DNA from 4 places in the Pontibacter deserti genome. Region 1 is predicted to be linked to each of the others. Evidence: riboswitches for the same ligand, from Rfam matches in the RefSeq annotation. Region 1 holds a riboswitch; each other region holds the start of a gene.
The links. Region 1 has a riboswitch for S-adenosylmethionine ahead of metH (methionine synthase). Riboswitches for the same ligand answer to the same signal wherever they lie in the genome.
Positions count from the first base shown of each region.

Region 2: it holds a riboswitch for S-adenosylmethionine, as region 1 does, so the genes downstream of both, MJ612_RS08825 (O-acetylhomoserine aminocarboxypropyltransferase/cysteine synthase family protein) here and metH (methionine synthase) in region 1, are expected to answer to the same signal.
Region 3: it holds a riboswitch for S-adenosylmethionine, as region 1 does, so the genes downstream of both, MJ612_RS01420 (Na+/H+ antiporter NhaC family protein) here and metH (methionine synthase) in region 1, are expected to answer to the same signal.
Region 4: it holds a riboswitch for S-adenosylmethionine, as region 1 does, so the genes downstream of both, MJ612_RS06445 (ATP-grasp domain-containing protein) here and metH (methionine synthase) in region 1, are expected to answer to the same signal.

Region 1 covers NZ_JALPRS010000003.1:83,093-91,106, reverse strand. Annotated here, with positions in the region: gene MJ612_RS15245 (ribonucleoside-diphosphate reductase subunit alpha) at 1-1,847, opposite strand, end outside; gene MJ612_RS15240 (ribonucleoside-diphosphate reductase small subunit) at 2,198-3,157, opposite strand; gene rplU (50S ribosomal protein L21) at 3,799-4,107, shown strand; gene rpmA (50S ribosomal protein L27) at 4,172-4,441, shown strand; SAM riboswitch class I at 4,709-4,818, shown strand; gene metH (methionine synthase) at 4,891-8,014, shown strand, end outside.
Region 2 covers NZ_JALPRS010000001.1:2,033,114-2,041,127, reverse strand. Annotated here, with positions in the region: gene MJ612_RS08845 (ribonuclease Z) at 1-37, opposite strand, end outside; gene MJ612_RS08840 (STAS domain-containing protein) at 53-430, opposite strand; gene MJ612_RS08835 (phosphoribosylaminoimidazolesuccinocarboxamide synthase) at 485-1,432, opposite strand; gene MJ612_RS08830 (SDR family oxidoreductase) at 1,633-3,099, opposite strand; SAM riboswitch class I at 3,364-3,470, shown strand; gene MJ612_RS08825 (O-acetylhomoserine aminocarboxypropyltransferase/cysteine synthase family protein) at 3,745-5,073, shown strand; gene metX (homoserine O-acetyltransferase MetX) at 5,082-6,146, shown strand; gene MJ612_RS08815 (homoserine dehydrogenase) at 6,127-7,377, shown strand; gene MJ612_RS08810 (hypothetical protein) at 7,586-8,014, shown strand, end outside.
Region 3 covers NZ_JALPRS010000001.1:332,415-340,428, reverse strand. Annotated here, with positions in the region: gene MJ612_RS01430 (hypothetical protein) at 258-1,295, shown strand; gene MJ612_RS01425 (hypothetical protein) at 1,307-1,756, shown strand; gene MJ612_RS01420 (Na+/H+ antiporter NhaC family protein) at 1,844-3,193, opposite strand; SAM riboswitch class I at 3,444-3,548, opposite strand; gene MJ612_RS01415 (DUF72 domain-containing protein) at 3,751-4,497, shown strand; gene MJ612_RS01410 (cyanophycinase) at 4,612-5,457, shown strand; gene MJ612_RS01405 (sugar MFS transporter) at 5,633-6,907, shown strand; gene MJ612_RS01400 (MBL fold metallo-hydrolase) at 6,986-7,801, opposite strand; gene MJ612_RS01395 (PAS domain-containing sensor histidine kinase) at 7,990-8,014, opposite strand, start outside.
Region 4 covers NZ_JALPRS010000001.1:1,489,842-1,497,855, forward strand. Annotated here, with positions in the region: gene MJ612_RS06435 (APC family permease) at 1-1,722, opposite strand, end outside; gene MJ612_RS06440 (LLM class flavin-dependent oxidoreductase) at 2,054-3,073, opposite strand; gene MJ612_RS06445 (ATP-grasp domain-containing protein) at 3,076-4,059, opposite strand; SAM riboswitch class I at 4,422-4,524, opposite strand; gene MJ612_RS06450 (FAD/NAD(P)-binding protein) at 4,879-6,288, shown strand; gene MJ612_RS06455 (Sec-independent protein translocase subunit TatA/TatB) at 6,494-6,733, shown strand; gene MJ612_RS06460 (ferritin-like domain-containing protein) at 6,919-7,632, shown strand; gene MJ612_RS06465 (ferritin-like domain-containing protein) at 7,641-8,014, shown strand, end outside.

The sequences.
Region 1 (8,014 bases):
CCTAAAATCTGTGCTGTAGAAGCTGTAGGCATAGGTGCTAACAACAGCGAGTTACGTACGCCGTGCTCCATAACTTCCTTGCGCAGTTCTTCCCAGTCCCAGCGACCCGACTTAGGCGTTACACCCCACATATCGAACTGGAACTGGCCTTTCGATAACGGAGAGCCTTTAAATGTTTCGTAAGCACCTTGTTTCTTAGCCAGGTCTTTAGAAGCCGTCATGGATGCAAAGTAGATCGTCTCGAAGATATCTTCGTTCAGGCGCTTCGCTTCTTCGCTCTCGAATGGCATACGCAGCGCGATGAATGTATCTGCTAAACCCTGCACACCCAAACCAATAGGTCTGTGGCGCATGTTAGAGTTGCGTGCTTCCTCTACCGGGTAATAGTTAATGTCAATTACCTTGTTCAGGTTAAGCGTAACGTGGTAAGTTACATCAAACAGCTTCTGGTGGTCGAATACTTTATGGTTGCCGTTATCTTTCACGTAACGCGGCAGGGCCAGCGATGCAAGGTTACAAACAGCTACTTCGTTCTCGTCGGTGTACTCCATAATTTCGGTGCACAGGTTCGAGCTTTTTATAGTTCCCAGGTTCTGCTGGTTACTCTTGCTGTTAGCGGCATCTTTATACAGCATGTATGGGGTACCGGTTTCTATCTGCGACTCCAGTATATGGAACCATAGGTCCTGTGCTTTTACCGTTTTGCGGGCACGGCCTTCACGCTCATACTTCTCGTACAGGCGCTCAAAGTCTTTACCCCAACACTCGGCAAGGCCAGGTGCTTCGTTCGGGCAGAACAGGCTCCAGTCACCGTTTTCTTCCACACGCTTCATAAACAGGTCTGGTGTCCAAAGGGCATAGAATAAATCTCTGGCACGGTTCTCTTCTTTACCGTGGTTCTTCTTCAGTTCCAGGAAATCAAAGATATCGGCATGCCAAGGCTCCAGGTAAATAGCGAAAGCACCTTTGCGCTTACCACCGCCCTGGTCTACGTAGCGGGCCGTATCATTAAACACCTTCAGCATCGGGATGATACCGTTGGATGTACCGTTTGTACCTTTTATGTAAGAACCTGTTGCACGGATGTTATGAATGCTCAGACCAATACCGCCGGCACTTTGTGAGATCTGCGCACACTGCTTCAGGGTATCGTAAATACCTGGTATGCTGTCGTCCTTCATGGCCAGCAGGAAGCACGAAGAAAGCTGAGGCTTAGGTGTACCGGCGTTAAATAAGGTAGGCGTAGCATGTGTAAACCACTTCTCCGACATCAGGTTGTATGTCTCGATAGCAGCTTCAATGTCATCTTTGTGTATACCAACGGCCACACGCATCAGCATGTGCTGCGGGCGCTCTACAATCTTACCATCTAAACGCAGTAGGTAAGAGCGTTCCAGTGTTTTATAGCCGAAGTAGTCGTAGTTATAGTCGCGGTCGTAAATGATTGTAGAGTCAAGTGTAGCGGCGTGCTTACGGATGATCTCATACACATCTTTCGCCAGCAGCGATGCATTCTCTCCGGTTTTAGGGTCGGTGTAAGTATACAGGCGCTTCATGGTGTTGGAGAACGACTTGCTGGTAACCTTGTGCAGGTTAGAGATAGCAATACGTGCTGCCAGTACCGCGTAATCCGGGTGCTTGGTAGTAAGCGATGCCGCTGTTTCAGCAGCCAAGTTGTCCAGCTCAACAGTGGTTACGCCATCATAAATACCATCAATTACTTTCTTGGCAACTTCAATCGGCGATACATAATCAGCATGTAAGCCATAGCACAGCTTCTCGATGCGTGCAGTGATCTTGTCGAATTTAACGGATTCGCGGCGACCGTCTCTTTTAACAACTAACATAGTGTATACAATTAGCGGGATTAAAAAGCCCGGGTTCTTAACAGATATATTTCAGGAAGCTTCTGCCAAAGCAGTAAGCCGAATTTTTAAAGTATAAGATACTGCCAGCTAATACGCGGTGTGGTATAAGCCGTTGTAGTACAATAGATTATAGGTAAAGCCAAATGCTTTTACTATATAGTGGGGATGAGATTCCCCTTTGATGGCCCAGGGCCAGCTTAGGTACCGGTACAGGTTTGCAGTTTAGTTTATACTTCAGCCACTGTCCGGTAAGGTATGTAAGAGTATTTAAGCGGCTTCCGGAGTTTTGATTTCCTTTGCCACTTAAATATAGTTAGTTTCTGATATTATTAAAAGTCTTCGTCCAGCGAAAAAACATTTTTGTCTTTGTCGCCTAGTACACCTGCTTTCTGGTATTCGCCTACACGTTTCTCGAAGAAGTTGGTCTTGCCCTGCAGCGAGATCATTTCCATAAAGTCGAATGGGTTAGCAGCATTGTAGATCTTGCTGTAGCCAAGTGCTACTAGTAGTCTGTCAGCCACAAACTCAATGTACTGGCTCATCAGTTTTGCATTCATACCGATCAGGTCAACCGGCAGCGCATCTGTCACAAATTCCTGCTCTATACTTACTGCATCCCTGATAATAGTATGGATTCGCTCTTCAGAAAGCTTGTTCTGCAGCATAGAGTAAAGCAGGCAGGCAAAATCGCAATGCAAACCTTCGTCTCTGGAGATAAGCTCATTAGAGAAGGTCAGGCCTGGCATTAAGCCACGCTTTTTCAACCAGAAAATAGAGCAGAAAGAACCGGAGAAGAAAATACCCTCTACAGCTGCAAAGGCAACCAGTCTTTCAACAAAGTTCTCGCTGTTGATCCACTTGAGTGCCCACTCGCCTTTTTTCTTTACACATGGCACGGTCTCCAGCGCATTGAAGAGATAATCCTTTTCAGACTGCTTCTTTATATAAGTGTCGATCAGGAGCGAGTATGTTTCGGAGTGAATATTCTCCATCATGATCTGGAAACCATAGAAACAACGCGCTTCCGGTAGCTGTACTTCCTGCATAAAGTTTATCGCCAGGTTCTCATTCACGATGCCATCTGATGCGGCAAAGAATGCAAGCACGTGGCTGATAAAGTGACGCTCGCCATCGTTCAGGTTTTCCCAGTCTTTCAGGTCCTGGCTAAGGTCGATCTCTTCTGCAGTCCAAAAGCTGGCTTCAGCCTTTTTATACATCTGCCATACCTCATCATGCTGAATCGGAAACAGTACAAAGCGGTTTGGGTTTTCTTGTAATATTGGCTCCATAAGCTACTAAATGTTTTATTGGTTGAAGGGGTAAGCTAATCAGCTTAGAAAACACCCCATGTTTACTTTTGTTTTTGACGGGTTCCCGGCAGGTACCTGGTAGTATCGTGACTTCAAATATAGAGAATTGAACTTGAAAGTAGGGGGTAAAGTTGTTCAATTTATGCACAAATAATTAAGTGGTTGTAGGTGTGATTGTTATGCTGAAATTAACACCGTTATACACATGATGTATATGTCATATTAGATAGTTAATATATTGTAAATTATATATTAAATAATTGTTAAGTGCAATGAAATGCCGGCTTATAGTGTTTAAACATGCTGTTTTGCCATATATGAAGAGCGAGAGTACAAAAAGAAGTGTAGGTTTCTGGTTTTAATCTATGTGCTTTGCGCACCTGTAAATTTGTTTTGTGGAAAAGGTGAAAAACCTGTTTTGCTTGTAACTACCTAGTTTGTTTGTTGTTATGGCAGTTTTTAACAGGTGCAAAAAAAATGTCACGTGTATATCAACATGGTTATCCACAATGCCTGAAAGTGCTGTTGAAATCTGCGAACATTTTAAGTTATAAGTGTTTGCAAATTAAAATTAAGCACCGTACTTTTGCAGACTAAATTTTAAACATACATTGAAGCTGATGTACGCAATTGTAGAAATCGCAGGTCAACAGACCAAAGTAGAGAGCGGTAAGTTCATCTACGCTAACAAGCTTTCCGGCAATGAAGGTGACGCCGTTGAGTTCGCCAATGTTCTTCTTACAGATGATAACGGAACCATTACCTTAGGTGCTCCATTCGTAAGCGGTGTTAAAGTGGTTGGTAAAATCCTTGGCAACGTTAGAGGCGAGAAAATCCGTGTTTTCAAGAAGAAGAGAAGAAAAGGGTATAGAAAGTCGAGAGGTTATCGTTCTGACTATACTAAAGTTCTGATCGAGAGCATTGGATAAGCAGTAAGAGGAAATTTATCGTAGAACCATTTCGGGCTAAGGCCTGATTAAATAGTAAAACAAAATGGCACACAAAAAAGGAGCTGGTAGTTCTAACAACGGTCGTGAGTCGCACTCAAAACGACTTGGTGTTAAGATTTATGGTGGCCAGGACATTATCGCTGGTAACATCATTGTAAGACAAAGAGGTACTGCACACCACCCAGGTAAGAACGTGGGTATGGGTAAAGACCACACTTTGTTCGCACTTATTGATGGCAAAGTAGAATTTAAGAAAAGCGTTAAGAACCGTTCTTACGTTTCTGTAATTCCTAACGTAGTAGCAGAAGCTTAATACGAACCTTTGCAGATTTAAAAAGGGATGTCGAAAGGCATCCCTTTTTTTATTTTGTTTAAATGTAAAATGTAGAAACTTAGCGTTTTACTGATCGTATACTAAACTAAGAAGAGTAATTAATCGGAAACGACCAAACTCTTTTAGGAAAAGGACACTTAATGTGTCCTTTTCTGTTTTGAAGCACATCAGTTGTATTAGTGATTATAGTTATATTCTAATGCAACAAAAATTCGCGTTTTGCGGATAAGTGTATTAACTTGCAACTTCTTATCAAGAAAGACTGAGGGATAGGGCCCTATGACGTCTTAGCAACCTTGTACAAGCCTGGTGCTAATTCCCTTCCCAGCTATACTTTAGCCGGGAAAAGATAAGATAGTATATCCTGCCTTAGGGTGTCCTTCTTGATAAGACAATGCAGAAGACTTACGAGAAGAAAGACACCAGCCATGACCAAAACACATCCGATCTACCAGCAGCTTAAAGAGCGCGTACTTGTGCTTGATGGCGCCATGGGCACCATGATCCAGCGTTACCAGCTACAGGAAGCTGATTTCCGCGGCGAGCGCTTTAAAGATCACCCCTCCGACCTGAAAGGAAACAACGACCTGCTTTCTATTACTAGGCCCGATATCATCAAGACCATCCATACAGAGTACCTAGAGGCTGGTGCCGATATTATCGAGACCAATACGTTCAGCGGAACAAGTATAGCCATGGCCGACTATCACCTGGAGCACCTGGTGTATGAGCTTAACTATGAATCTGCGAAGATAGCCCGTGAAGCTGCAGATGAGATACAAGCCAAGAATCCTTCGCACAAACGCTTTGTAGCTGGTGCCATTGGCCCGACTAACCGTACGGCTTCGCTTTCTCCGGATGTAAACAACCCTGGTTACCGTGCCATTACCTTTGATCAATTGGTTGAGGCATACTATGAGCAGGTGCGTGGTTTGGTAGATGGTGGTTCTGATCTGCTGCTGGTAGAAACCGTTTTTGATACGTTAAACTGTAAGGCTGCCCTTTTTGCGATACAGCAATTTGTAAATGATGGCGGCAAAGAACTGCCGATCATGGTTTCCGGAACTATAACCGATGCCAGCGGCCGTACCTTGTCTGGACAGACTGTAGAAGCCTTCTATAACTCCATCTCACATGCACCTATACTTAGCGTGGGCTTTAACTGTGCATTAGGTGCTCGTCAGCTGAAAACACACATCCAGGAGTTATCAAGAATATCAGACTGTTACATCAGCGCTTACCCGAATGCCGGTTTGCCAAATGCATTTGGCGGCTACGACGAAACAGCCCAGCAAATGGGGGCAATTGTAGAAGAATACCTGAAAGAGGGATTAGTAAATATACTAGGTGGTTGTTGTGGCACTACGCCAGTACATACCAAAGTAATTGCAGACTTGGTGCGAAAGTATAAACCGCACACTCCCACTCCGGTAGCTCCACTCCCACGCTACAGCGGCCTCGAGCCCCTTACCATTACCCCCGAAAGCCTTTTTGTGAATGTCGGTGAACGTACCAATGTTACTGGCTCCAAGATGTTTGCACGCCTTATAGTTAACGGACAGTTTGAAGAAGCTTTGGCAGTTGCCCGTCAGCAGGTAGAAGGTGGCGCACAAATCATAGACGTGAACATGGACGAAGGTATGCTCGATTCGGAGCAGGCCATGACCAACTTCCTGAACCTGATCGCTTCCGAACCTGACATTGCCAAACTGCCTATCATGATCGACTCTTCGAAATGGAGCGTGATAGAAGCCGGGTTGAAATGTGTGCAGGGCAAATCTATCGTTAACTCTATCAGCTTAAAAGAAGGAGAAGAAGCCTTTAAGAAATTAGCTCGTAAAGTACGCCAGTATGGTGCCGCTGTAGTGGTGATGGCATTTGACGAACAGGGACAGGCCGATACGTTGGAGCGCAGAAAAGAGATCTGCGAACGCTCTTACCGCATACTGGTAGACGAAGTTGGCTTCCCGCCACAGGACATTATTTTTGACCCGAACATCCTGGCGATTGCCACAGGTATAGAAGAGCATAACAACTATGCGGTAGATTATATCGAGGTTGTAAAATGGATAAAAGCGAACCTGCCGCATGCCCTGGTAAGCGGTGGTGTAAGTAATTTGTCGTTCTCGTTCCGGGGCAATGATATTGTGCGTGAAGCGATGCACACCGTATTTCTATACTATGCCGTGCAGGCAGGTATGGACATGGGTATTGTGAATGCGGGTATGCTGGGTGTGTACAGTGAAATACCAACCGAGCTGCGCGACCTGATCGAAGATGTGATCTTTAACCGCCACCCGGATGCCACTGAAAAGCTGGTTACTTACGCGGAAACTATAAAAGGCAAAGGCAAGACAGCCGCCGGAGCCGATAATGCCTGGCGCGATGCCCCTGTGGAAGAGCGCCTGAAGCATGCCTTGGTAAAAGGTATAGTTGACTACATAGAAGAAGACACCGAAGTCGCTCGTCAGCAGGCAACCAAAACGCTGGATGTGATTGAAGGGCCGCTGATGGCAGGTATGACCGTTGTTGGTGATTTATTTGGTGCTGGTAAAATGTTCCTGCCGCAGGTAGTAAAGAGTGCACGTGTAATGAAAAAGTCGGTGGCGTACCTGTTGCCGTTTATGGAGCAGGAGAAGCTGGCTTCCGATACGTCTAAATCAACCGCAGGTACTATACTTATGGCTACTGTGAAGGGCGACGTGCACGACATCGGCAAGAACATTGTGGGCGTAGTGCTGGCCTGTAACAACTACGAAGTAATAGACCTGGGCGTGATGGTGCAGCTGGATAAGATTTTGTCCGAAGCTGAAGCGCACAAGGTAGATATCCTTGGTTTGAGTGGACTTATCACACCTTCATTGGATGAAATGGTATACGTAGCGCAGGAAATGGAACGCCGCGGCATGAAGATTCCTTTGTTAATTGGTGGAGCTACAACTTCAAGAGTACACACTGCCGTGAAAATTGCACCGCAGTATAGTGGCCCCGTAGTACACGTGCATGATGCCTCCAGAAGTGTAACCGTAGTGAGCAGCCTGTTGGGCAGTGAGCGTGAAGCTTACATAGCCGAGATTAAAGCAGAGTATGAGAAATTGCGTGAAGACCACCTAGGCCGAACCAAAGACCGTGCTTTTGCAAGTATAGAAGAAGCCCGCGCCAACAAGTATAAAGTAGACTGGAATACAACGAAACCTGTTAAACCAAGCTTTATCGGCAACAAAACATACACCAATTACCCGCTTTCGGAGATCGTGCCATACATCGACTGGACACCTTTCTTCCATACCTGGGAGCTGAAGCGGCAATACCCGAAAATCCTGACAGATCCGGATTTGGGCACAGAAGCAACCAAACTGTTTAACGATGCGCAGGCAATGCTGCAGGAGATTGTGGATAAGCAATTACTGGAAGCCCGTGCTGTAGTTGGTTTCTACCCTGCCAACGTGGAAGCAGATGATACGATTGAAGTATATGCCGATGATTCACGTGGAAACGTGCTGACGGAGTTCCATACGTTGAGGCAGCAGGGCAAGAAAGGAGCTAACGTAC
Region 2 (8,014 bases), on a different contig from region 1:
CCGACGAACTACCCAAAATCCTGAGTTCGAAATCCACGGCCAGCGGTTATGCTTAGTCTTCCTTGTTTGTTAGATCCTGCTCAATCTCGTGCAGAAATACACGGTCAATAGCTTCTTCTACAGTAGGCAGTATATTTAAAACTGACTCTAGTTTAGAGATAGAGATCAGCTTCATTACGTGGTCCTGCAGGCTTGTTAAAATTAGTAAGCCATTAGAAGAATTGCATAGTCTGTTTGCAATCAGGATAGAGCTCAGTCCGGAAGAGTCGGTGTATTTTACGTTGTTCAGGTCTAGAATCAGGTTGGTGATCCCTTCAGCGTTCAGCTTCACAAACTCAGACTTAAGATCTGGAGCTATTGAAGTATCCAGCTTCTTCTCATCTATCGTGATTATAGTATAGTTCTCTTTCTTATCAATCGTGTACTTCATAGATCTACCAATATGGATTTAAATGCGAATGTACCAAAATATACATTAAAAAATCTAATCTTTTAAGCTAAAAATGTTTTGTTCCACACTCTGCGCAATGCGCTGTAGTGCCTGATTATAGTCACTTTTTACAAAGGAATGCCCCGTAAATACCTCAAATAGCTCTATATAGCGCTTTGAGATATTTTCAACAACTTCATCCGTCATTTCCGGAACTGTTTGTCCTTCCTGCCCCTGAAATCCATTCTCGATCAGCCACTGGCGAACAAATTCTTTTGATAGTTGCTTCTGCGGCTCGCCGTTCTGCTGTCGCTCTTCGTAGCCTTTGCTGTAAAAGTAACGAGACGAGTCTGGCGTATGGATTTCATCAATAAGAAATATCTGGCCATTTTGTTTACCAAACTCATACTTGGTATCAACCAGAATTAATCCGCGTTGCGCAGCTAGCTCGGTGCCACGTGCAAAAAGTGCTTGTGTATAACGTTCTAAATTTAAGTAATCTTCCTCACTTACAATACCTTTCGACAGAATTTCTTCTCTAGAAATGTCTTCGTCGTGGCCTTCGTCAGCTTTCGTGGTCGGGGTAATAATTGGCTGCGGAAGTTTATCGTTCTCTTTTAAGCCCTCCGGTAATGTAACACCGCAGAGGGTGCGCTTTCCGGCTTTATACTCGCGCCAGGCATGTCCTGCCAGGTAGCCTCGTATCACCATCTCTACTTTAAATGGCTCACAACGCAACCCAATGGTTACATTAGGATCAGGAGTAGAAAGTACCCAGTTCGGAAGTATATCGGAAGTAGCTTTGAGGTTAAGGCTGGCGATCTGGTTCAGTACCTGCCCTTTGTAAGGTATGGCACGTGGCAGTACCACATCAAAAGCAGAGATACGATCCGTAGCAACTATAGCTAACCGGTCATCGAAATAATAAACGTCGCGAACTTTGCCCCTGTAAAAACCGGTCTGACCGGCAAAGGAGAAGTTAGTTTCTTTAATGGCCTCCATTAGTTCGTTAGGTATGTCGGAGAGCAAAGTTAGCTTTATTTTTAAAGGGCGAAAATTTTACGTCTTTACTTCTACTGTAGAAGTAGTAGTCTTCACGAAAAAAATGGGTTGAAAGACTTGGGCTTGTATACTCGCAAGTATAGGTAAAGTTTTATATTATAAACCCTATAGTTTGTATTTTTCGATGTATTTGTAACTTTCTATGCTTTGGCGGGTGCTTTAGGTGCCGGAGAAAAATGTGCAATGTTACTGGCCATACCTCTGAAGATGATATAATGAAAGGGAAGCATAGCAAACCAATACAACCTGCCCAGCAACCCATCAGGGCGAAAAGCTGCTAACTGCTCCAGGTAGTAACCATCTTTTTCATTAATTATTCTGAATTGCAGCCATGCCTCGCCGGGTACTTTCATTTCTGCATATAACAACAAACGCTTTTTAGGGCGATCTGCAACCAATATGCGCCAGAAGTCAATACTATCGCCGACCCTTATTTCTGTTGCGTGTCTACGGCCCCGTTTAAGGCCTACACCGCCAGCCATCTTATCCAGAAAGCCACGTATTTCCCATAAAAAATCTGTTTTATACCAGCCCCGCTCACCACCTATACGCCAAATATTCTCCAATACAACTGCAGGATCCTGTTCAATTTTAATACGTTGTTTATCAGTAAGTAAACCGTGCTCAGGTATTTGTACAAAATCCATATAATTAAGCTGCATCGTGCCACTTACCAAGGCATCTTTCCAACTGCTGATCACCATGTTCTGCTCAATTTTGGCATAAGCCAGTTGTAGCGCTTTCTGGTAGGGCAGGTTCTGATGCGGTATGATTTCCTGTATGCGGTTATCCTGTACGATGGTGTCGTTCCGGAGGCTCTCCACTAAACTGCGGGCAATAGCAAAGCTGGTGCTGGTAACAAAGTATAGCCAGTAAGACGATAACCTGGGAGTGAGGACGGGAACAGTAAAAATAAAGCGTTTTAAGTGGCGCACTTCTGCCAGCTTCTCCAGCATTTGTTTATAGGTAAGTATATCCGGGCCGCCAATCTCTAGCCGTTTTTCATAACAGGCAGGGTTGCCTAATGCAGCAGTCAGGTAATAGATCACGTCCCGGATGGCAATAGGCTGGCAACGGGAGTTAAGCCAGTGGGGTGTAATCATCACGGGTAATTTTTCTACCAGGTCACGGATTATCTCGAACGATGCGCTACCCGAGCCTATGATAATGGAGGCACGAAGTACGGTTAAATTTGCTTTTGCCAGGTCTAGTATATCTTCTACATGCCTGCGGGAGGCCAGGTGCTTTGAAAGATGTGCAGCATTGGAAATTCCGCTCAGGTAAATGACCTGCTCAGCAGATGTTTGATTAAGATAGGTAACAAAATTTTCGGCAGAAGTTTGTTCTGCTTGTTCAAAGTCATCTCCCCAGGCACCCATCGAGTGCACCAGATAGTAGGCTGCATCTATGTCTTTAGGTAAAGCTTCCAGGGTATCTGGTTGCAGCAGGTCGCCTTTAAAAATTTGTACTTTATCTTTAAGTGAATCCTGCAGTTCGAAGCGACGGGGGTCGCGCACCATACTTATCACCTCATGCTGTTGCTCCACAAGCACAGGTAAAATTCTTCTGCCAATATAGCCGTTCGCACCTGTTAAAAGTATCTTCATGTGAGCAAGTTCTGGTTGTATATCCCGACTTAGCAACAGAAAACTTTCGGCTATGTTCAGGTCATTTTCTTGTTATGTATTAGTAACTATAACCGGGTTGTGCTTTTATTTTATACTTATGCTTTTGGATGTAAGATGTTGGTTTACAGGTTTAAATGTTTAAGTTAGAAAAATATTTTTATAAAAAACATATCCGTTATTTTGTTTTTTGAGTAAAGGTAGTCTAAGTTTGCATCATCAAGTCAATTAACCCTTACGGTTGTTGATTTATAAAGAAGCGTGGAGAGACAGGCTCTGTGAAGCGCTAGCAACCTAACCCCTATGGTAAAGGTGCTAATTCCTGAATCCGGAAATTCGGATGAATATAAATTGATAGTAACATGAAAAAGGGAATCAAGCCAACACAGCACAGTTTTGTATTTTATCCGGTAGCCAAACTACACGGAGCATCTCATTTATTTGCCTTCAGGTCCATCATGTGCATGCCGACCTGTTGTTGCTGCTGTTGCTAATCTTTTAGCTTCCTGAACAAGTGTGTCCGGCAGACTTCTGCAGGTAAATACCTGTAGTTCCCTCTGCTGCATCCGCACATCTTTTTTGCATTTCGCAACTCAACTCATTTTATACATTTTAATCAGAACCACTATGTCTACTACACATCGTTTCGAAACATTACAATTACATGCAGGCCAGGAAATCGATCCAACAACACGTTCCAGAGCAGTGCCTATCTATCAAACAACCTCTTACGCTTTTAAAGATGCTGCCCATGGTGCCAACCTGTTTGCCCTGAAAGAATTTGGCAACATTTACACCCGCATTATGAACCCTACCACCGATGTTTTCGAGAATCGCGTTGCAGCTCTGGAGGGTGGTGTGGCCGCTGTGGCAGTTGCTTCAGGGCAGGCAGCCCAGTTTATTGCACTTACCAATATTCTGCAAGCAGGGGATAATTTTGTGAGTACCAGTTTCCTGTATGGTGGTAGCTATAACCAGTTCAAGGTTTCTTTTAAGCGCTTAGGCATAGATGCCCGTTTCGCAGAGAATGATGAAGTGGAAAGCTATGAAAAGCTGATAGATGAAAATACGAAAGCCATTTACCTGGAAACAATTGGTAACCCACGCTTCAATATTCCGGACTTTGAAAGTATAGCTGCACTTGCCAGAAAGTATGATATACCGCTGGTGGTGGATAATACATTTGGAGCAGGCGGTTACTTATTCAGGCCACTGGAGCACGGAGCCAATGTGGTAGTAGAGTCGGCTACCAAATGGATAGGCGGGCACGGTACAAGTATAGGTGGCGTGATTGTAGATGGCGGAAACTTTAACTGGGGCAACGGTAAATTCCCGCAATTCTCAGAACCATCAGCAGGGTACCATGGCCTCAACTTCTGGGAAGTATTTGGTACGGATGGTCCGTTTGGTAACATCGCTTTTTCTATCAGGGCAAGGGTAGAAGGCTTACGCGATTTTGGGCCGGCAATTAGTCCGTTTAACTCTTTTCAGTTGTTGCAAGGCCTGGAAACACTTTCGCTAAGGGTAGAAAGAACAGTGCAGAATGCACAGGCACTGGCAGAGTGGCTGGAGCAGCACGACCTGGTGGAAAGTGTAAACTACCCGGGTCTGAAATCCAGCAAGTACCATGAGTTGGCTAAGAAATACCTGAAGCGCGGTTTTGGCGGTGTACTATCCTTTAAACTGAAGGGGGATAAAAAGCAGGCAGAAACTTTTGTAAATAACCTGCAACTGGTGAGCCACCTGGCAAACGTAGGCGATGCTAAAACTTTGATCATTCACCCGGCATCTACAACCCACCAGCAACTCTCGGATGCAGAGCAATTAAGTGCAGGCGTTGAGCCAACCTTGCTTCGCGTTTCAATTGGCATTGAGCACATAGAAGACATTAAAGCAGATTTTGAACTGGCCTTTGCTGCTGTAAAAAATGCAGTGCCAGAACCTGTGCTTAACTAGAAATTCATATGTCCACACAACAACATACTTTTCATTATCAGCAGGAGTTTAAACTGGAGTCGGGGTTCTCGTTGCCCGGCTTCCAGCTTGCTTATACTACCTACGGCCAGTTAAACCTGCAGCGTAATAATGTGGTGTGGGTGTGCCATGCTCTTACCGGCAACGCTGAAGTTACTGATTGGTGGGGCGGCCTTTTTGGAGAAGGTAAGCTATACGATCCTGAAGAATGGTTTATAGTTTGTGCAAACATGCTGGGCGGATGTTATGGATCGACGGGACCTCTCTCTATCAACCCGAACACGCTTAAACCTTACTTCCATAGTTTTCCGCAGCTCACAAACCGTGATATAATAGGTGCTTTTGACCTGCTGCGGCAGGAACTGGAACTGGAGCAGGTGCACACGCTCATAGGCGGGTCGTTGGGTGGGCAACAGGCATTGGAATGGGCGTTGCAGAAGCCGGATGTTTTTGCAAGGTTGGTCCATGTGGCATCTAATGCGCGTCATTCCGCCTGGGGAATAGCCTTTAACGAAAGCCAGCGGATGGCCATCCGTCAGGACCCGACCTGGGCTAGTAATAGTGAAACAGCAGGCAGGGAAGGGTTGAAAACAGCCAGGTCCATCGCGATGCTTTCTTATCGGCACTACATAAGTTACAACCTTTCGCAGCAGGAGCCCGGCAATAGCATTACCGATAACTACAGAGCCTCCAGTTACCAGGTATACCAGGGCGATAAACTGGCTAAACGCTTTAATGCCTATACTTACTGGTTGCTAACAAAGGCTATGGACTCACATAACATTGGGCGTGGCAGGGGCGGAGTGGAGAAGGCACTACTTCATCTGAAAGCTAAAGCACTGTTTGTAGGGGTAAATACCGATCTGCTATTTCCGGTGGAAGAGCAACAATTCCTGAATCAACAAGTGCCAGGTTCTGCATTTGCGTTGCTGCACTCCAACTATGGCCATGATGGCTTTTTAGTGGAAACGGAACAACTGACGGAGGCTATCCGCAAGTTTTATAAATCTGAAACTGTAAACCAACCATACTACTATGAAAAACAAACCGTCTGACATCAGGCTCGGGATATTCGGGTTCGGGTGCGTAGGGCAAGGCCTTTACGATGTACTGCAAACCATTGAAGCGGCAGGTATAGAAGTAGCAAAGATTTGCGTGAAGGACAAAGAGAAGCTGCGTAGTCTGCCATCTTCAGCTTTTACCTATAACCCGCAGGAGCTGTTGCAGGATGAAAGTATAACTATACTTGCGGAACTGATAAGCGATGCTGAGGATGCTTATGGTATAGTAAAACAGGCACTGCAGGCAGGTAAAACTATAGTTTCGGCAAATAAAAAGATGCTGGCCACACACTTGCCCGAACTACTTGAACTACAACAGAAGTATAAAGGCACTTTATTATACGAAGCAGCGGTAGGAGGCAGTATCCCTATCATCCGAATACTGGAGAGCTACTATAGTTCGGAGCCATTACAGCAGGTCAGCGGAATTCTGAATGGTTCTTCCAATTTTATACTTTCTAAAATGGAAGCCGAAGGATTGAGTTATACCTGTGCTTTGCAGCAGGCACAGGAGCTTGGTTTTGCAGAGGCTGACCCAGCACTGGATGTAGGAGGTTTTGATTCGGTAAACAAACTTTGCCTGATAATAGCGCACGCTTTCGGGGTAAGCGTTAAGCCGGAGCAGGTGCTGCGGTTTGGGATTGATTCCATTACAGAACATGACCTGAAATTTGCTGAGCGTATAGGTGCCAGAATAAGGTTAGTAGCAACCGCTGTGGTAGATTCTGGCGATCAATTATATGTTCGGGTGCTGCCCGCTTTGGTTTCTGAACAGAGTGAACTTTATAGAGTGACCAATGAAACAAATGGCGTAACTATAGCACCTGTTTTTGCAGGAGAACAGTTTTTAAAAGGACGGGGAGCCGGCAGCCATCCTACAGGTTCTGCGGTATGGGCAGATGTATCGGCAGCATTGTCAGGGTATCGCTATGTATATCCTAAAGCAGATACCAGAGCCATTGCATTAAGCAAAGAATATAAAATCAACTTGTATCTGAGATGTCCTTCCAGTTTAGTGTTACCGGCAGCTGACTTTATAGAGCTTAATAAAATATCAGAATCAGAAGGGGTAGCATATTATACAGCAAGTATAGAAAGCGAAACGCTGAAAAGCTTATCTGCTTATTTGGCTGCAGAACGCATATTTATGGCTGAAATCACTCCTGCACAGGCTCATAATATTGCACTGAAAAATTGCAATACAGAAGCAGTTGTTTATAGCTGATTTGTGTGTTTTCGAATTGATATTTTAATGCAACTCCAGAGAAGCTGTTTTTATTGTATTATATAGAGGGTTTAGAGTTGAATAAGTATACTAAATAGTAGTGGTAAACAATGGCTATTAGTTGTAAGTGTACGTACAATAAGTAGTTACGAACACTTTATGAGCCATGACTATGAAAACGTTTTTACCCTGTATTATAACTATAATAATGATCTTTACATTAGCCGGCTGCAGGCAGGATAATGTATCCCCGATACGGAATGTTCGCTTTGATCCGAAACTCCTGAACCCCCTGAAAGCAGCCGGTGGCTGTACCAACTATAGTTACTTCTCTGGCGCTAAACTCCGAAACCTTGGAACCATAAATACGAGCCGTGTAGTGGTGGCTTTCGACGAGAACCTGACACAGGCGCAGCGCGAGCAGGTAATTACAAGATATGGTTTTGTGGCAGGCATACACAGCCAGCGTGCCAGCCAGACTGGAATGATGTTTACATTAAATTTAATGAACGGGCTTAACTGTGCCCAGACAGAACAGGCTATTCGTGAACTCGCAAAAGACAAAGCCATAAAATATGCAGGCCCTTATTTTGTGATGGATGGTAACCAGCAGATAGGACTTAGCAATGAGGTGATG
Region 3 (8,014 bases), on a different contig from region 1:
CTCCGAATTTCAGGAGTTTGATGAGAAACATAATGGCTTTATGAAGTATAATGTATGGTTTCTGCATGCACTTACTGTTAATTTATAGTTTTCAGAACTTACCACCTATATAACTATTGCAAGAACAAATAAAACAATTGAACCTGTAGCGTTTATAGTTAGTTAATAAGACCGTATCCGGTTAATTAATTGATTTATAGATAGTAAAACCATTTAATTTTAGCTTTCGGAATGTCTGGAAGCAGGAGTATTTTGTAATGCAGTATCCAACATCTTATTCAGGAAAAGTAACCAGAAATGAAACCCCGGTAAATCAATCAATGGGCAAATTGTGCTATGTAAAAGAAAACAACAAAACAGCATGCGGCACAGATGCAGATGCTCTTAAAATAAGCTATTGCCCTTCTCTTAAATACCTTGAGGCGGCATGGCAACAACCAGTAAGCAGTCTGGAATACCGACATCATATTCGGTTTGTAGGTATTTGTATTGCACTACTAAAAATAAAGTACATTCTGATCGATTTTACTAAGTTTGGTAACCCGACTCTAGTTGATCAGAAAAGCACATCTGACTTTTTACAGAAAGCACTTTTGAATACTACCTTAGTACGAAGTGCCAGAGTACTTTCAGGAGATGAACAACAGTTCCGGGTACATAAATCTATTGAAGAGGAAGGTATAAAATTGCCTTACCAAGTGAAGGTTTTTTATAGTACCGAAGAAGGGAAGAAATGGCTCCTTCCTCAACAGTCAGAAAACATCTGCTCCAGAGACAGCATCTGGATTCCTGTGGATTGCAACCATAAAATACTACGTAGTTTAGCGGCATCTGAAGTAACTGCTACTGCGGAGGTGCAGGATGAGGCCAAAGAAGAAGCTACAAACACAACCGTTTGCCGCACAGACTTTATGGAGATTGTAATTGATCTGAATAAAAAGTTGTTAGTGCTCAGGTGGCTGAGAATTGCGTCGAGCAGAGAATACAGGTATGGAATTTTAAAAGCAGTTCGTGCCCTGCTGGAAAACAAGATAGAGTTGTTGCTGATAAACAACCATCGCAGAGGAATATTAACTTTGGCAGACCAAACGTGGTTTGTTTCAAACTCGGTGGCTGTATTATCCAAAAGTAACCTTCAGAAACTGGCTATCATAAACTCGGCAGATGCCATACAACAAATGACCAGCGAGGCGATAGATGCCCGGATGAAGAAAGCAAACCTGGCTTTTTCGTCTCAGCTTTTTTTATCGGAGGCAGAAGCAACAGGCTGGCTACTTACAACAGATAATGAGTAATAAAAAATAATATGCAAGAAGGAGAAACCTATAATGCTGTTGCCTTGCAACTATGCACTATATACCAGGACGAATATGTAAAGATTGAAGCTGATGATCGTGCAAAGTATATTTTTGTAAAATGGACACAGCACCCTAAGAGCGAAGAGTTTCGAAAAAGCTTTTTGAAGGCAGCAGAGCTTACCGTTGAAAACAAATATGAGTACTGGTTAAGTGATTCACGGGCTATACATTACATTGAGTTCGCGGACCAGAACTGGATATTGGAGCATGTAGCACCACTACTGCCTAAGGTTGCGCTTAAAAAGTTTGCACGCCTGAGTACCCTGGAAAGTCTTTCATTGATGGATTCGACACGAATTTATGCGATGCTGGAGCAATTGCCATTTGAAAGAAACACACAGCTGGAAGTTTTCACAACTACAGAAGAAGCCTTGGAGTGGTTGTTTCAGGTACGTTAATCAGCTGATAGCTACAGACTAAAAAGAGCCGCTTAACACGTAGTTAAGCGGCTCTTTTTTATTAACAAGGTTGTTCTCGACTCACGTCTAATTAGCAACAGTTTCCCTTGCCTGTAATTTATTAACCTCTTTTTTAAGTAAGAACCTGTCTACAAAAGGGGTATAAATGGCCAGCAAAGTAAATAAAAGCAACAGGTACAGATACCACGCATAAGGCAGCACATCCAGAAATTGAACCTTACCACCAGTAAAATTAAGCATGATCAGTATTTGTGCGCCGTAAGGAAGCAATCCCTGCACAATGCAGGCAAAGATATCAATGATAGCAGCTGTTTTCAGTCTTTTGATAGCATACCGCTGGCTGATCTCTTTTGCAACCGGCCCGGTTACAACTATGGATACTGTGTTGTTAGCAATAGCACTGTTCACGCCGCTCACTAACAGACCTATTCCCAGTTGTGCAGAGCGATAGCCATTAATCATCTTGTTGGCGTTGTTCAATAGAAACTGAATACCCCCAGCCTGTCTTACCATTTCTGCCAGTCCACCTGTAAGCATCGAAAGCAGAAATATTTCGGTCATGCTGGTAAAGCCTTCATAAACTTTCTTACTGAACAGCAACACATCCAGATCACCGCCGGCTATACCTACTACACCTGAAGCAAGTATACCTAACACCAATACCACAAATACATTTATGCCATATACTGCCAGGAACAGCACAAGTAAATAAGGTGCTATTTTCAGAAAATCAATTTCCTTTGCTACAGGCAATACCTCCTGCGCAGCAGTAGTCTGTAATCCTGCAAAAAGTAAAAGACCAATTGTTACAAAAGCGGCAGGCCCGGCAATCAGCAGGTTCACCCTGAATTTATCTTTCATGTCGCAATCCTGGGTCTGGGTAGCAGCAATGGTGGTATCTGAGATAAAAGAAAGGTTATCACCAAACATGGCTCCGCCCAGCAAAGCACCTAACATAATTGGTAGCGGAGAGCCACTTTGTTCGGCCAGCCCCACAACTATAGGCCCTAAGGCCACTATAGCCCCAACCGACGTACCGGTAGCAGTAGATAAAAAAGAAGCCAGTAAAAACACACCTAAGGCAAGGTACTGCACCGGAATGTAAGTTAACCCGAGATTTACTGTGGCATCTACGCCACCTATTGCTTCAGAAACAGCTGCAAATGCACCGGCTAACAAATAAATTACACACATTGTGATGATCTGTGAATCGCCGCATCCTTTTATAAAGGCATCAACTTTAGCATTTATACTTCCTTTTAAAAGTATAAATGCAGCGATAATACCGCACACTACCGCCACCGGCGAAGGCAAAGCATAAAAGTCGTCTAACGCTAAACCGGCGCCAAGAAATAATACAACAAACACCAAAAATGGAACGAGAGCTGTTCCACCTGTCTTTTTGATCTGATCCATAAAAACTGAAGAAATAATACCTTTAGCTGCCCAGAGTAACTCCGGTAACAACAGGCCTGGAAATAAAAATTAAAATGAATTGAAAGTATAAAGTGCAGCTGCTACCGGTTTGGTATGTGCAGCTTAAGCAAGAAAAAGATATGGATTAACAGCAACAGCAACAGCAGCAACATGAAGTGGCAGGTGCTACTTTAAAGAATGATGCTGGTAAATAAAAGGCTGTTTTTGTTGATTTTGCTAACATGCTACTAATTTATATATCCCAAAACTGGGCAGGAGTTAGCACCATTTCAATTTGTTTTGCTGGTTGCTAGAGGTTCGCGGAGCCTGCTCTCTCCCCTCTTCTTTATAAATCTTGATAAAGATGCTGCAAAGGTAAGGCCCAAGCTTTTAATAATGCAAACCCAGATAGTAAAAACATCTCAACAGCAAGCCTAAACAACTGAATTAAAATCACATACATATTCTAACGTTTGCTTCTCATTAAATTAAGTAAGCTATACTTTTAACTGCCCGGTTTTCCAAACGTAGGTAGCTGCAACACCTTGCGCTATACTATGGAACATATACCAAACTTATACATGGGCACATCGGGATGGAGCTATCGCTGGCTGGAAGTACTATACCCTCCAGAGCTGAAATCCGCGGAACGGCTATCCTACTATGCTACCCATTTCAATTCAACCGAGATAAACAGCAGCTTTTATCATTTCACGATGGCTAAAACTGTGGAGAAATGGCTGGCTACTACTCCGTCCTACTTCAAATTTGCACCAAAGTTAAACCAGGAAATAACCCATAAACGCAAGTTTACAGATGCTGAGGCCCCGCTGGACAAATTTATGGCCAGCTATAGTTTAATGGGTGATCGCCTTGGCCCGGTACTGGTGCAGATCGCGGGCAGCTTCCGTTTCCATAGGCCAACAGCAGAATCGTTTTACAGGTTGCTCCGCGATAAATACCCGGATCAGGCTTTTGCTTTGGAAGCCCGCCATGTATCGTGGTTTACTGATGAGTCGCTGGACCTGCTGCGAGACTATGACATTACCACTGTAATTGCCAGCGCAGGCAAACGCTTTCCGGGTACTGAGGTAACAACTACCAACATTGCCTACCTACGCCTGCACGGCGACGAGAAAATGTACTCCTCTGCTTATTCCGATGATAAACTGGAACGTTATGCCTATATGGTGAAAGAGTGGCTGGAGGATGAAAAGCAGGTATGGGTTTTCTTTAACAACACCATTTTAGGTAATGCTGTACTCGATGCCCGCAAACTAAACGACATGATCCTGAACCTGTAATGGCTGGGTATTCCAAACATCGTAACCTTTGGGTAAAAGCTTCATCTAACGTATAAAGTATAACGCGTTAGTCATGCTGCTTCTGATAGATTTATACTTAAACAACTGCAGGTTATGGAGGTACCCAAAGGAAAAATAGTAGCCATAGGTGGCAACGAAAAGAAAGGCAATGAATCGGTATCAGAAGGTATAGTTCACCATCAAAATGCTGTAGATGAAGGGATTCTAAAACGCATACACGATGAACTGCATGGCTTGGGCACCCGCATCGAAGTAGTGACTTCAGCAACCATAACCCCGGAAGCGGCAGGCCAGATCTATACAGATGCTTTCTTACTACTTGGGTGCGACAACGTAGGTGTTTTGCCCATTCAGCAACCTGAAGATACTAAGCGACCAGACTTTTTGGAACGGCTACGGAAAGCAGATGCGGTTATGTTTACCGGAGGTGATCAGTGTCGGATCATCCCGATTTTTGAGAACTCAGAAGCACTCCATATCCTGAAAACACGCTACCAGCAGGAAGATAAATTTCTTATCTCAGGAACCAGTGCCGGTGCCATGGCTTTATCCCGGATCATGATAAGTGGTTCTCTGCAGACTGACCCGCTCATTAAAGGTACCGTGGAATTAGCTCCAGGCTTGGGTATACTGGACCATGTTATCATTGATACACATTTTGTAAACCGCCGTCGCATACCTCGCCTTATCGAAGCTATTGCCGGCCACCCTACCCACATTGGTATTGGGCTTGGCGAAGACACAGGTATTATGATAACTGAAAACAACTGCATCGAAACTATAGGCTCAGGGTTGGTAGTTGTAATTGATGGGCGGAAACTGGAGGAGAACAACTATAACAGTATAGAAAAAGGACAAGCCCTTTGTGTTGAGAACCTGATCATGCACGTGTTGCCTAAAGGCCGCTCCTATCATATCCCATCTGGTGAATTCATGTAAATCACTAACTATAACACCTGCTACACAACCTGCCGCAAAGTATAGGCCTTCTACCTGCGGCACAAACAAATTATAGCTAGGCTGCTATCGCACATATTTTTTATAGTTCAGGTACTGCAAACAAAGGAGTTATTAAAAAATTAGATTATCTTGAACAGATTTATCTACACTTTTTATGTCTGTTAAAACTGAACCTATGATGTCTCAGGCAACGCGTAACGATTCCCGTGCTATCCTGATAATCGGCGCCCTGTTCTTTATTTTTGGCTCTGTTACCTGGCTAAACTCGGTACTGATCCCTTACCTGCGTCTGGCTTGTGAGCTTACCAACTTCGAGGCCTACTTCGTTACCTTCGCGTTTTTTATTTCTTACTTCGTGATGGCTATTCCGTCAGCGTGGGTGCTAAAGGCGACCGGCTTCAAAAAAGGTATGGCTACCGGATTGGCCGTTATGGCTGTGGGTGCCCTGATTTTTATACCTGCCGCACTTAACCGAACTTATGAAATATTCCTGCTGGGGTTGTTTGTGCAGGGAACCGGACTTGCTTTACTACAGACCGCTTCTAACCCTTACATAACTATACTTGGCCCGGCTGATAGTGCTGCAAAGCGCATCAGTGTGATGGGTATATGTAATAAAATAGGTGGTATACTGGCACCCCTGGCGCTTGGTGCCATACTTTTTCTGGATGCTGATGCCCTTGTAAAACAGCTCGATACTATGAGCCTGCAGCAGAAAGCACAGGAGCTGGATGCACTGGCTCATCGTGTAATTACGCCTTATATTTTTGTGGCGGTATCGCTGGTAATACTGGCTATACTTGTACTGATTTCATCTTTACCTGAGATCGATACTGACGCGGAAGACGAGACCGTAGCTACTGCCAATACCGGTAAAACAAGTGTGCTACAGTTCCCGAACCTGGTGCTGGGTGTACTGGCTATTTTCCTGTATGTGGGTGTAGAAGTTATGGCCGGCGACACGATCATCAACTATGGCACTGAGCAGGGTATTGAGTTATCTACTGCTAAATTCTTTTCTTCCTTTACCTTAGGCGCTATGCTGGTGGGTTACTTTATCGGCATTATAACCATACCTAAATACCTGAAGCAGGATGTGGCCTTAAAGATCTCAGCGGTGCTGGGCGTGCTATTTTCTATTGCTGCCATACTTACTGATGGTTACATTTCGGTGCTGTTTATAGCTTTGCTGGGCCTGGCTAACTCGCTGATGTGGCCTGCTATCTGGCCGCTGGCTATTGCTGGCTTGGGTCGCTTTACCAAAATTGGTTCGTCGTTGCTTATTATGGGTATTGCCGGCGGTGCTATACTTCCGCTTATCTATGGCAAACTTACCGACCTTACCAATGCACAGCAGGCTTACTGGATAATGGTGCCAGCTTACCTGTTCATCTGGTTTTATGCTACTAAAGGCCACAAATTGAGGTAACACACACATAATAAGTAAAAGCCCCGCCTGAAGTATAGCTCAGGCGGGGCTTTTTTTATTTTGTTAACTATCAGCAAACTATAAAAGCTGCAGTTGCTCCCCTTTATAATGCTTTACAGGTATAACTGAGTTAGTTATAGTATAAACAGGCGTTTCCTGGAAACGTGAAGCAATAACAACTTCAGTGTTGCCTGCATTCAGGTCGAAAAGCTGCTTCAGTAATTTAGGGCAATTGTTATCTTTCGATAAATGAGATAACAGGATATGGCTCATAAACGGTGGTTTATGCTCCGTAAAGAGTGTAAGCGCCTGCTCGTTTGATAGGTGCCCATAGTTACCCCGAATGCGTTGTTTCAGGTAATATGGGTATCGTCCGCTGTCCAGCAAGCCATCATCATAGTTCGCTTCCAGGAAAGCAGCATGGCATTGGCTGAAGTGCCTGATCACATGTTCGCAGGGAGAGCCAATATCTGTAAACACACCAATATTTATGTCCTGATAGCTTACGATAAAACTATGCGGATCGGCAGCATCGTGAAACTTTGGAAAGGCAGTTATAGTTAGCTCGCCTACCTGCACCGGCTCAAAGGCCTGAAAAGGTATAGCTACAAACTTCTCGTTGGTTAAGCGGCCATGGTACAGCGTATCTGGTGTTATGTAAACCGGGATTTCATATTTTCGGGCAATAACGGATACCCCCCTGATGTGATCGGAGTGCTCATGGGAAATAAAGATGGCCTTAACCTTACGCATCGAAAGGCCCAGCCGCTTCATACGCTTTTCGGTTTCCAGACAGGAAATACCGGCATCCACCAGCACCGCTTCGCGCTCGTTACCTATGTAATAACAGTTACCGTTACTTCCCGAATTTAATGATGTGATCTGCAGTTGCATGTAGCTGCAAAGAAACGTTTAATTATATTTTTTACCAACCAGGCGTAAGTTGAAAACCTAAATACTGCGGTCTTAATTCCATGCCCAACTATAATAGCATAAAAAACTATACTTCCTCCTGATAATCAGAATACAAAGTTAGAGGTCTTGTTACACAGCCTTGCGTAATTTCTTTAAAAGTATAGCTCTTAGCGTTTGAAGTAAACTCTGAAT
Region 4 (8,014 bases), on a different contig from region 1:
GAACCGATCACCGGGCGAGCCAATGAACATAAAATTCTTTGGTATGCCCCACTTTTCTGACAGTTGCTGAATAAGGTCCGGACCGAAATGCCCCCTGATGATGACAAAATCTACTACTAGTTCGGGATAGGCCAGATCCAACACTTCTACTTCATGCATCAATCTTTTAGGTGGCTCTTCTCCTTCCTTCAGCACGTTAACAATTTTAATCCGGTTAGTATGCTCATTTTCAACAATGTAGCGCATCACCTTGTTAATATTGGCTATATTATCTCCTTTTGTAAAGAAGACAAACTGCTGAGACCTTATGGTATGGATAAGGCGTTTTATAGTATAGGATTTAAAAGGTATGATCTTTTTAAGTGGCTGCTCTATCTGTCGTACCAGAAAAGCAAAAAAGATGAGCAGCTCTATACGGAACAACATGATAAGCACCAGCGACACAGTAGGTATAAAATACTTCAGGAACACCCATACATAAGCCGGGTTTAGAATAGCGTTACCTACTAGGGCCATTAATACAGCAGAAATAGCAATAAACAGCACCAACCCAGATGCACGAACCGGACGCGGAAGACGATTTCTGCGAAACTTGAGCAGAACATTACCAATACCAAAAAATGCCATTACAGCAAGGAAAGAAATGGTGTACACCCCCGCCAGGGCTCCAATATCGCCAGCTGTAATAAGAAGTATAGACACGCACAGCAGAAAGAAACTGATCATGATGAGGTAAGCCGAACCTTTCTTATTTGTGGTCAACAGGAACTGTGGCAGGCAGCGGTCAAGTGTCATGCGCTGCACCAAGCCTGTAACCCCGACATAGGAAGTAAGCACCGCGCCACTCAGTACCATGGCAGCGTTTATAGATACCAGAACAGCTAACCAATCTCCGCCTGCTACCTCACCCATATAAGCCAATAAAGCAGTCTGGTTTTCTTTTACAGCAGGTAATGGCAGTATGGCAATGGCCAGAAAAGCAGTTAAAGGATTAAAGATGGTAACTGCCAGCCACATATTACGCAAGGTTTTAGGGAATACGCCCTGCTCCTGTTCCTCCACAAAGTTAGCCGAGCTCTCAAACCCGGATATACCCAGCATGGCAGCCGCGAAACCGAAGAACAAGGCCCTCCAGATACTCCCTTCCAAAGGCTGGCTGTAATTAAGAGTAAGCGTATCAAAACCATGTGTAAAAAGGAAGAAAAACCCGACTATCAATAACAGGGTTAAGGTGGAAATATGCGTGATGAAGATAATGATGGCCACTATAGAAGATTCGCCGATACCCATTATGGTTAGCCCCATAAAAAGCGCTAGCAAAGCAATAGTAGCATAAATAATAGGTAGCCCTTCCCAAAGGTGGTGCACATAATGCATGGCCTCACTTGCCGAAATAACAGCGGTGGCCATATAGGAAAGCAGAGTAAGGCAGGCAGCCAGCGAGGCTGTGCTTTTGCTGGTTGTGTTTAGTAATGCATTGTAAGCTCCGCCGTTTAGCGGCAAAGCTCCCACTACTTCACCATAGATACTCCGGAATAAATAGAGAACCCCACCTACCATCAGCAGTGCCACCCATGCATACTGCCCTGCATAAATAATAGCCAGCGCCGAAACATATAAACAGGAAGACGTGATATCGTTTCCGCAAATGGCTGTAGCAGCCAGTTCTTTTAATTTAGGGTGCTGTACCGTTGTTGCTGAAGCAGTAGAAACCTCATTCATAAATCATTTTCAAGAGTTATATGCAGTATACGAGCTTCTATCAGAAAGATGTTGAGCATACTGTACTTGCTCACATTTTAACTAGGGTATCAACAGCAGCACGATCTGCTTCAGGTACGGAGTTTAAGGTATAGCCTTACTATGATCGAAGAATGGGTTAGCTACATCAGGTAGGTTTAAATAAAAATCCCTGCCGTAGGTTAAGCGGCAGGGGAAGGTAGTATAGATTAGTAAAGGTTTGTTCAGGTGCGTCAGCAAAGGAAAGGTTTGAGCAGGGTTAAACTATAAGTATAATCTTGTTCGGTTTCCTTGCTTAGCTCAGATGATAAGTTTAGGCAATAACATTTATGATAGATTCAGAGAAGCGCTCCATTTCTTCGATCTGAGGGCTGCATTGTAACAGGAAAAAGTCTACACCAACAGCCTCAAATTCGGCGATGCGGTCCTGCACCTGGGCTGGCGTACCTACCAGCCCGGAACGTAGTCCCCTGTTTGAAACAGAATAATCCTGCAGGGTAAGCTGGCGCTCCAGTTGCGTGCCTGATACCCACTGCTCCAGGTTTTTAAACCCGGCTGCAGATTCCTTTACATTGGTAATGCGATCAAATTCCTTTTTCACTTCCTGGTCTGAGTCGCGAACTATACTATAAGCTGCCACACCAAACTTCATAGGTGGTAACCCTAGGGCATCGCGTCGGCGTTTCATATCCTCAATGCGCTTGCCTATCAGCTCAGGAGAATCGCCATGCATTACATAACCATCGCATTGCGTGCTTATCAGGGTCTTGGCCGCTTCCGACTCACCTCCGGCATATATAAATGGCTTTTTCTTTGGCTTTGGCTGTAACACATTGTTCTCTACCTGATAGTATTTACCCTGGTAAGAGAAATGATCCTGCTCCCATACATTGGTTACAATATCCAGCCACTCTTTTGTGCGGGCATAGCGGTCATCATGCTCTTCAAAGTGAAGGCCATACTTAGTTGCTTCATCCTTCCACCACGACGACACCACATTTAACGAAAGCCTGTCGCCACTGATCCGGGCAATGTTGGCAGCTTGTTTGGCAAGTATAGCCGGGTTATGGAACGTAGGGCGCACAGCCACCATTATCTCCAGTTTTTCGGTAACTGCCGCCAGTGCCGCAGCCGTAGACCATGCCTCAAGAGAGGGAGCCTGCTCTCCTTTAATATCGTTCAGGAACAACTCAGCGATAAGAGAAAGACTATAGCCCCAGTCTTCGCTGCGTTGTGCCAGCTTTTTTACATAGTCCCAGTCCGGGGCCATGCTTTCCTCTTCCACGTTGCGCAGCCAGCCGCCGAAAACCGGTAACCAATATCCGAATTCCATGCCTATACCTCCTCTCTCTTTAATTGTGCTTTTGCCTCTAAAAAGTCTACCAGCTTAGCATGCGGATTAAACCCGATCACGTTAACAGCATCAGCCACAAAGTTCGAAAGGGCATTTATATCATAATAGTAAATCTGTCCGTCACGGTCGTCGATGGTATATTCTATACCGCCAACATCTATACCTGATTCCTGCACAATGCGCTCAATAGCATCTATCACTCCCTGTGGTGGTGTAAATCCTTCCACTCTCATACCGTTCTTAGGTGCATCAATAGCGCAGGCGTTTCTTACCAGTTCTTTACCGTTGGTAGTCTGGCAAATGTCTGCAGGACACAGGTTAAAGCTTTCTCCTGAAGTATAAACTTTAATAGCATACAGGTATTTGCCGCCTAAGGTCTCCACACGATTTATATGGCCGCCACGCGCAGGTATAAATTCCTGTACCAGTGCGGTATGGTCTATACCTAGTTCTACCTGGCCAGAGGCAACAGCTAATGCCAGCTCTTCCGGAGAATTGAAACGTATAATGCCAGCACCGCTTCCGCCAATGTTCGCTTTTACAACGATTGGGTAACGCAATCCTTCTGTAGCTTTAACTGCCTGCGAGGCATGGTTAATGACACGGGATTTAGGATAAGGAAGTCCGAGTCTTTCCAGCAACGATAACTGCAGCGCCTTGGAAGTTTCATATTGGAAAGCTTTATAGCCGTTGATCACGGTTACACCTTTAGCCTCTAAATGAGCAAGCAGATTAAGTGTATAGAATATGCCCTGCTCGTTGTTACGCAGGTAAGCAGAGGGGCTCATGCGGTTAAAGAAAAGGCTATAGTTCTGCTCCGCTGATGCCAGGTCATAGGTATGTTCTGCTGCGTTCAGGCGTGTGTATGCAATGCCGCGGACATCCAATTCATTAAATAAAGGACGGAACCACTCCTGGTGTTCATGGAAAATTGCAAATGGTTTTTCAGATGATAAAGTTGACATAAGATTCTCTGTAAAAATTAAAATTGAAAGTATAGGTATAGCTCACCTGCAAAGGCAGAGCTTTTGAATGTAAGGGAGGCAGGCAAAAACAAGTCCTTCAGGTACTGAAAGCTTTAGACAAAGCAAACCTTCGCCTTATTTGCTTTAAGCGCAAAAGGTTAATATGCCTGGCGGCTGCGTACGTAATGTGTTATAGTTTACCTAAAAGAAAGTATAGGCAACAGAATGCGCAGCTGGTTTAGCAACAACAGCAGCAACAACAAGTAGAAATAGTATTCGGAAGAGATAAACCGAAAGAAGATAAAGTGCTTTTCTGCAATAAAGAACCGATAAGGTTATTTGTTGTGATTTTCATGATTGATAATTTATATCCCCTAAATTTTTTAGGCAGGAATTAGCACCTGGTTTGATAACTGGTTGCTAGAAGTTCATAGAGCCTGTTCTCTCCCTTCTTCTTTATAAATCAAATACTGTGTAGGTATATTGACTTTACACTGCAAAGCTGCATGCAGAATTTTGGAATTGCAAATATTTCAGCAAAAAAATGTACGTACATCGGTTAAACTACTGCCATTTATCCCTGTTATACTTTAAACCTGTGGTTGCTTTATGATGTGTTCAGCAGTATTTCAGTCTCTCAACAAGCTGTTCGGACAACAAACCATACAGGTTAACTGGCGTAATACCAGATATTATTGAGTTACCTGGTACAGGTTAAACTTCTGCTCTCTTACTATACTAAACTATTGCACAGGCTACCAGCATAGGTTTTGTTTGTCTGATTAATCAAAGTTTCAGTTTACTTAAGTTATAGCACCTATGGCTATTGCAATTATCGGAGGAGGCTTAAGCGGCACATTAACGGCTATTCACCTGCTTCACAACGCTACATGTAACACCACCATTAACCTGATAGACCAGGACAGGTATAGGATGAACCGCGGAATTGCCTATTCCAGCCAATTAACGTTTCAACCTTTAAATGTTCCTGCTTCGGCTATGAGTCTGTTTCCGGAACATCCTCTCGATTTTTTCTATTGGCTCGAAGCACAACAGCATCGTTATGAAAAGCATTTAAAGCACCCTGTCAGTAAAGATGACTTTATACCTCGTTTTATTTTCGGGGACTACCTTAAAGCCCGGTTGCAGGAAGCAAAAATGAAGGCCCACCCAAGTATAAACTTTGTAGAAGTATATGACGAGGCTATTTCAGTAAAGAGGAAGGCCAATTGCTTCCAGGTAGATTTTCGTGATCATGAATCTATAAAAGCAGATAAAGTGGTGTTGGCTCTCGGCAACTTTCCACCAGCCCAGCTCCCCATACCTGATGCTGCATTTTATCAAAGCAGTAAATATGTTGCTTCTCCCTGGGCTGCAAAAGGGCTGGCAGATTTGCCTGTTGATGCCTCCTTATTACTGATTGGTTCCAGCCTGACAATGGTAGACTTAGTTGGTAGTCTTAAAGCACAGGGCCATAAAGGGAAAATTTATGTTATCTCTCGTCACGGACTACTGCCTCAGCCATTTGATGTATATACGCCTTCTTATCATAAGCTGAACCTTCCCATTCATTCAGACTTGTCTGTAATAGCATTATTCCGTTTTTTCAGGAAGGAGATAAAGAAAGCAGAAGAACAAGGCTATACCTGGAGAAGCGTACTGGATGCCATGCGTCCTGATATACCTGCTATCTGGCAGGCTTTACCATTAACTGAGAAAAAGCGGTTTCTCCGTCATGTACGACCTTACTGGGAAACACATCGCCACCGCATGCCTGCCAGTTCAGCAACTCTGATAAACGGTTTACAACAACAAGGGCAGTTAGAAGTGATCGCTGCTACTATCCTAAACATGGTGGATGAAGGGGAACATGCCTGTATCACCCTTAAAAAAAGAAAGTATACTGCTACCTCTCAAATAAAAGTGAGCCGGGTAATCAATTGTACCGGTCCTCAATCCGACTTCACTAAGATTCAGATGCCATTGGTTCAGCAACTGCTTGAGGAAGGCCTTATAAAACCGGATCAATTAAAGCTGGGCTTAGAAACAGCTCCTGATGGCACGCTAATAGGTGAACAAGGAACACCCATAGATGGACTTTATACTTTAGGACCGCCCCGAAAAGCTACTCTTTATGAATCAACTGCTTTGCGGGAGATAAGAGAACAGGCAAAGGAACTGGCAAATGTAATACTGCCATCGCCACTTACGCAGCTTTCGGAAGCATAGCTACTCTGGTTGCTCTTCCCGGGTACAGCTCCTGAAGCTAATGTATTGTATAGCAGCCTTTATCTCGGCTTCAGGAAATGTGCTATCAAGCGGTATTTATATTTATAGTTAGCTTTTAATCCGCTTATTTATAAAGAAATAGTTACCCCGGTAAATCCGGTTGCAGGTCTGCCCCGTTTGTATTGTCCATTTAAACTGTGAGACTATGCAACTAACCAACATTTTATTATTTCTAGGCGGACTCGGAGGCACAGAAGTAGTGTTGATCGTACTGGCTATACTTCTATTTTTTGGTGCTAAACGCATCCCTGAACTGGCAAAAGGTCTCGGACGTGGTATCCGGGAATTTAAAGATGCCTCCAAAGATATTAAAGAAGATTTCGAAAACTCAGTTTCTGATCATACCCCTCCAGCAAGAGAGTCGGAAACCAGGCTAAGAGCTTAATGCAACAAAGCCCACTATGTATAGTGGGCTTTGTTGCTTTTATACTTCTGAAATAGCCCCGGTAATATCTTTTTTTCGCTTGCCTAAATCCGGTTCTATTACCGGTGTCGTAGGTCTTGCAATGCTACCGGATAAGGGCTTTATCAGTGGCAGTTCAAAACCAGTTTACAATATGTTTTAAAATTATGGAAAAACTACAAGACACCTCTACTGAGAAAGACGCCGGCATAAAAAGGGCATTAGTGGCACCCATGCAGCGCCGTATGTTTATGCGATATGCCGGGGCTACAGCCGCACTCACAACCCTGCTTTTTGCTACCTCCTCCTGCGACGAAGACGGAGACGATATGCCCATGGATCCTAACACAGTTGACCTGGGCTCCGGTGATACAGGTATCCTTAACTATGCCTATGCGCTGGAACAACTGGAGGCTGCTTTTTACTCAGAAGTTGTAGCAAAATCTTTAGGCTTATTTAATCAGACGGAACAGCAGATAATGCAGGACCTGATGGGACATGAAAACATTCATAAAGACTTCCTGAAGGCAGCACTTGGCTCCGCTGCTATACCTGACCTGGAAGTAAACTTCAGCTCAATTAACTTCTCTGATAAAAACAGCATTTTAACAACTGCTAAAACATTTGAAGACCTTGGTGTAGCTGCTTATAATGGCGCTGGCAAGTTCCTGGAAAATGCTGGTTTCCTGACGCTGGCAGGTAAAATTGTATCTGTAGAAGCACGCCACGCCGCTGTTATCCGCGACCTGATCTCGAACGGCACCTTCTCCGATTCCGCCAACAACCAGGGCCTCGACCCTGCCATGATGCCAGCAGATGTACTCTCAGCTGCTTCTGCGTTCATCAAAACAAAAATTTCTGCTAACAATTTACCTAAATAAGCCTCGCCATGAACATATTTAAAATTATAGAAGACATAGAGAAAGTTGATCCGGAAGTATACAACAGACTTGACTCGCGCCGGAGTGCTTTTAAGGGTTTAGGTTCCATTGGTAAAAAGGCTGCGCTTTCAGCTATACCATTAGCACTTGGCTCGGTATTTCAAAAAGCATATGGGCAGAGCAACGGCATCGTGCTGGAAGTGCTGAATTTTGCGCTGAAGTTGGAGTACCTGGAGCGAAACTTTTATACACAGGCATTAGCTGCTAATGGGCTGATACCGGAAGGCGCGCCTAAAGGTGCCATCCAGAAGATTCAGATGCACGAGGCTGCACACGTTGAATTGCTAAAAACTACTATCCAAAGCCTGAACGGTACACCTAT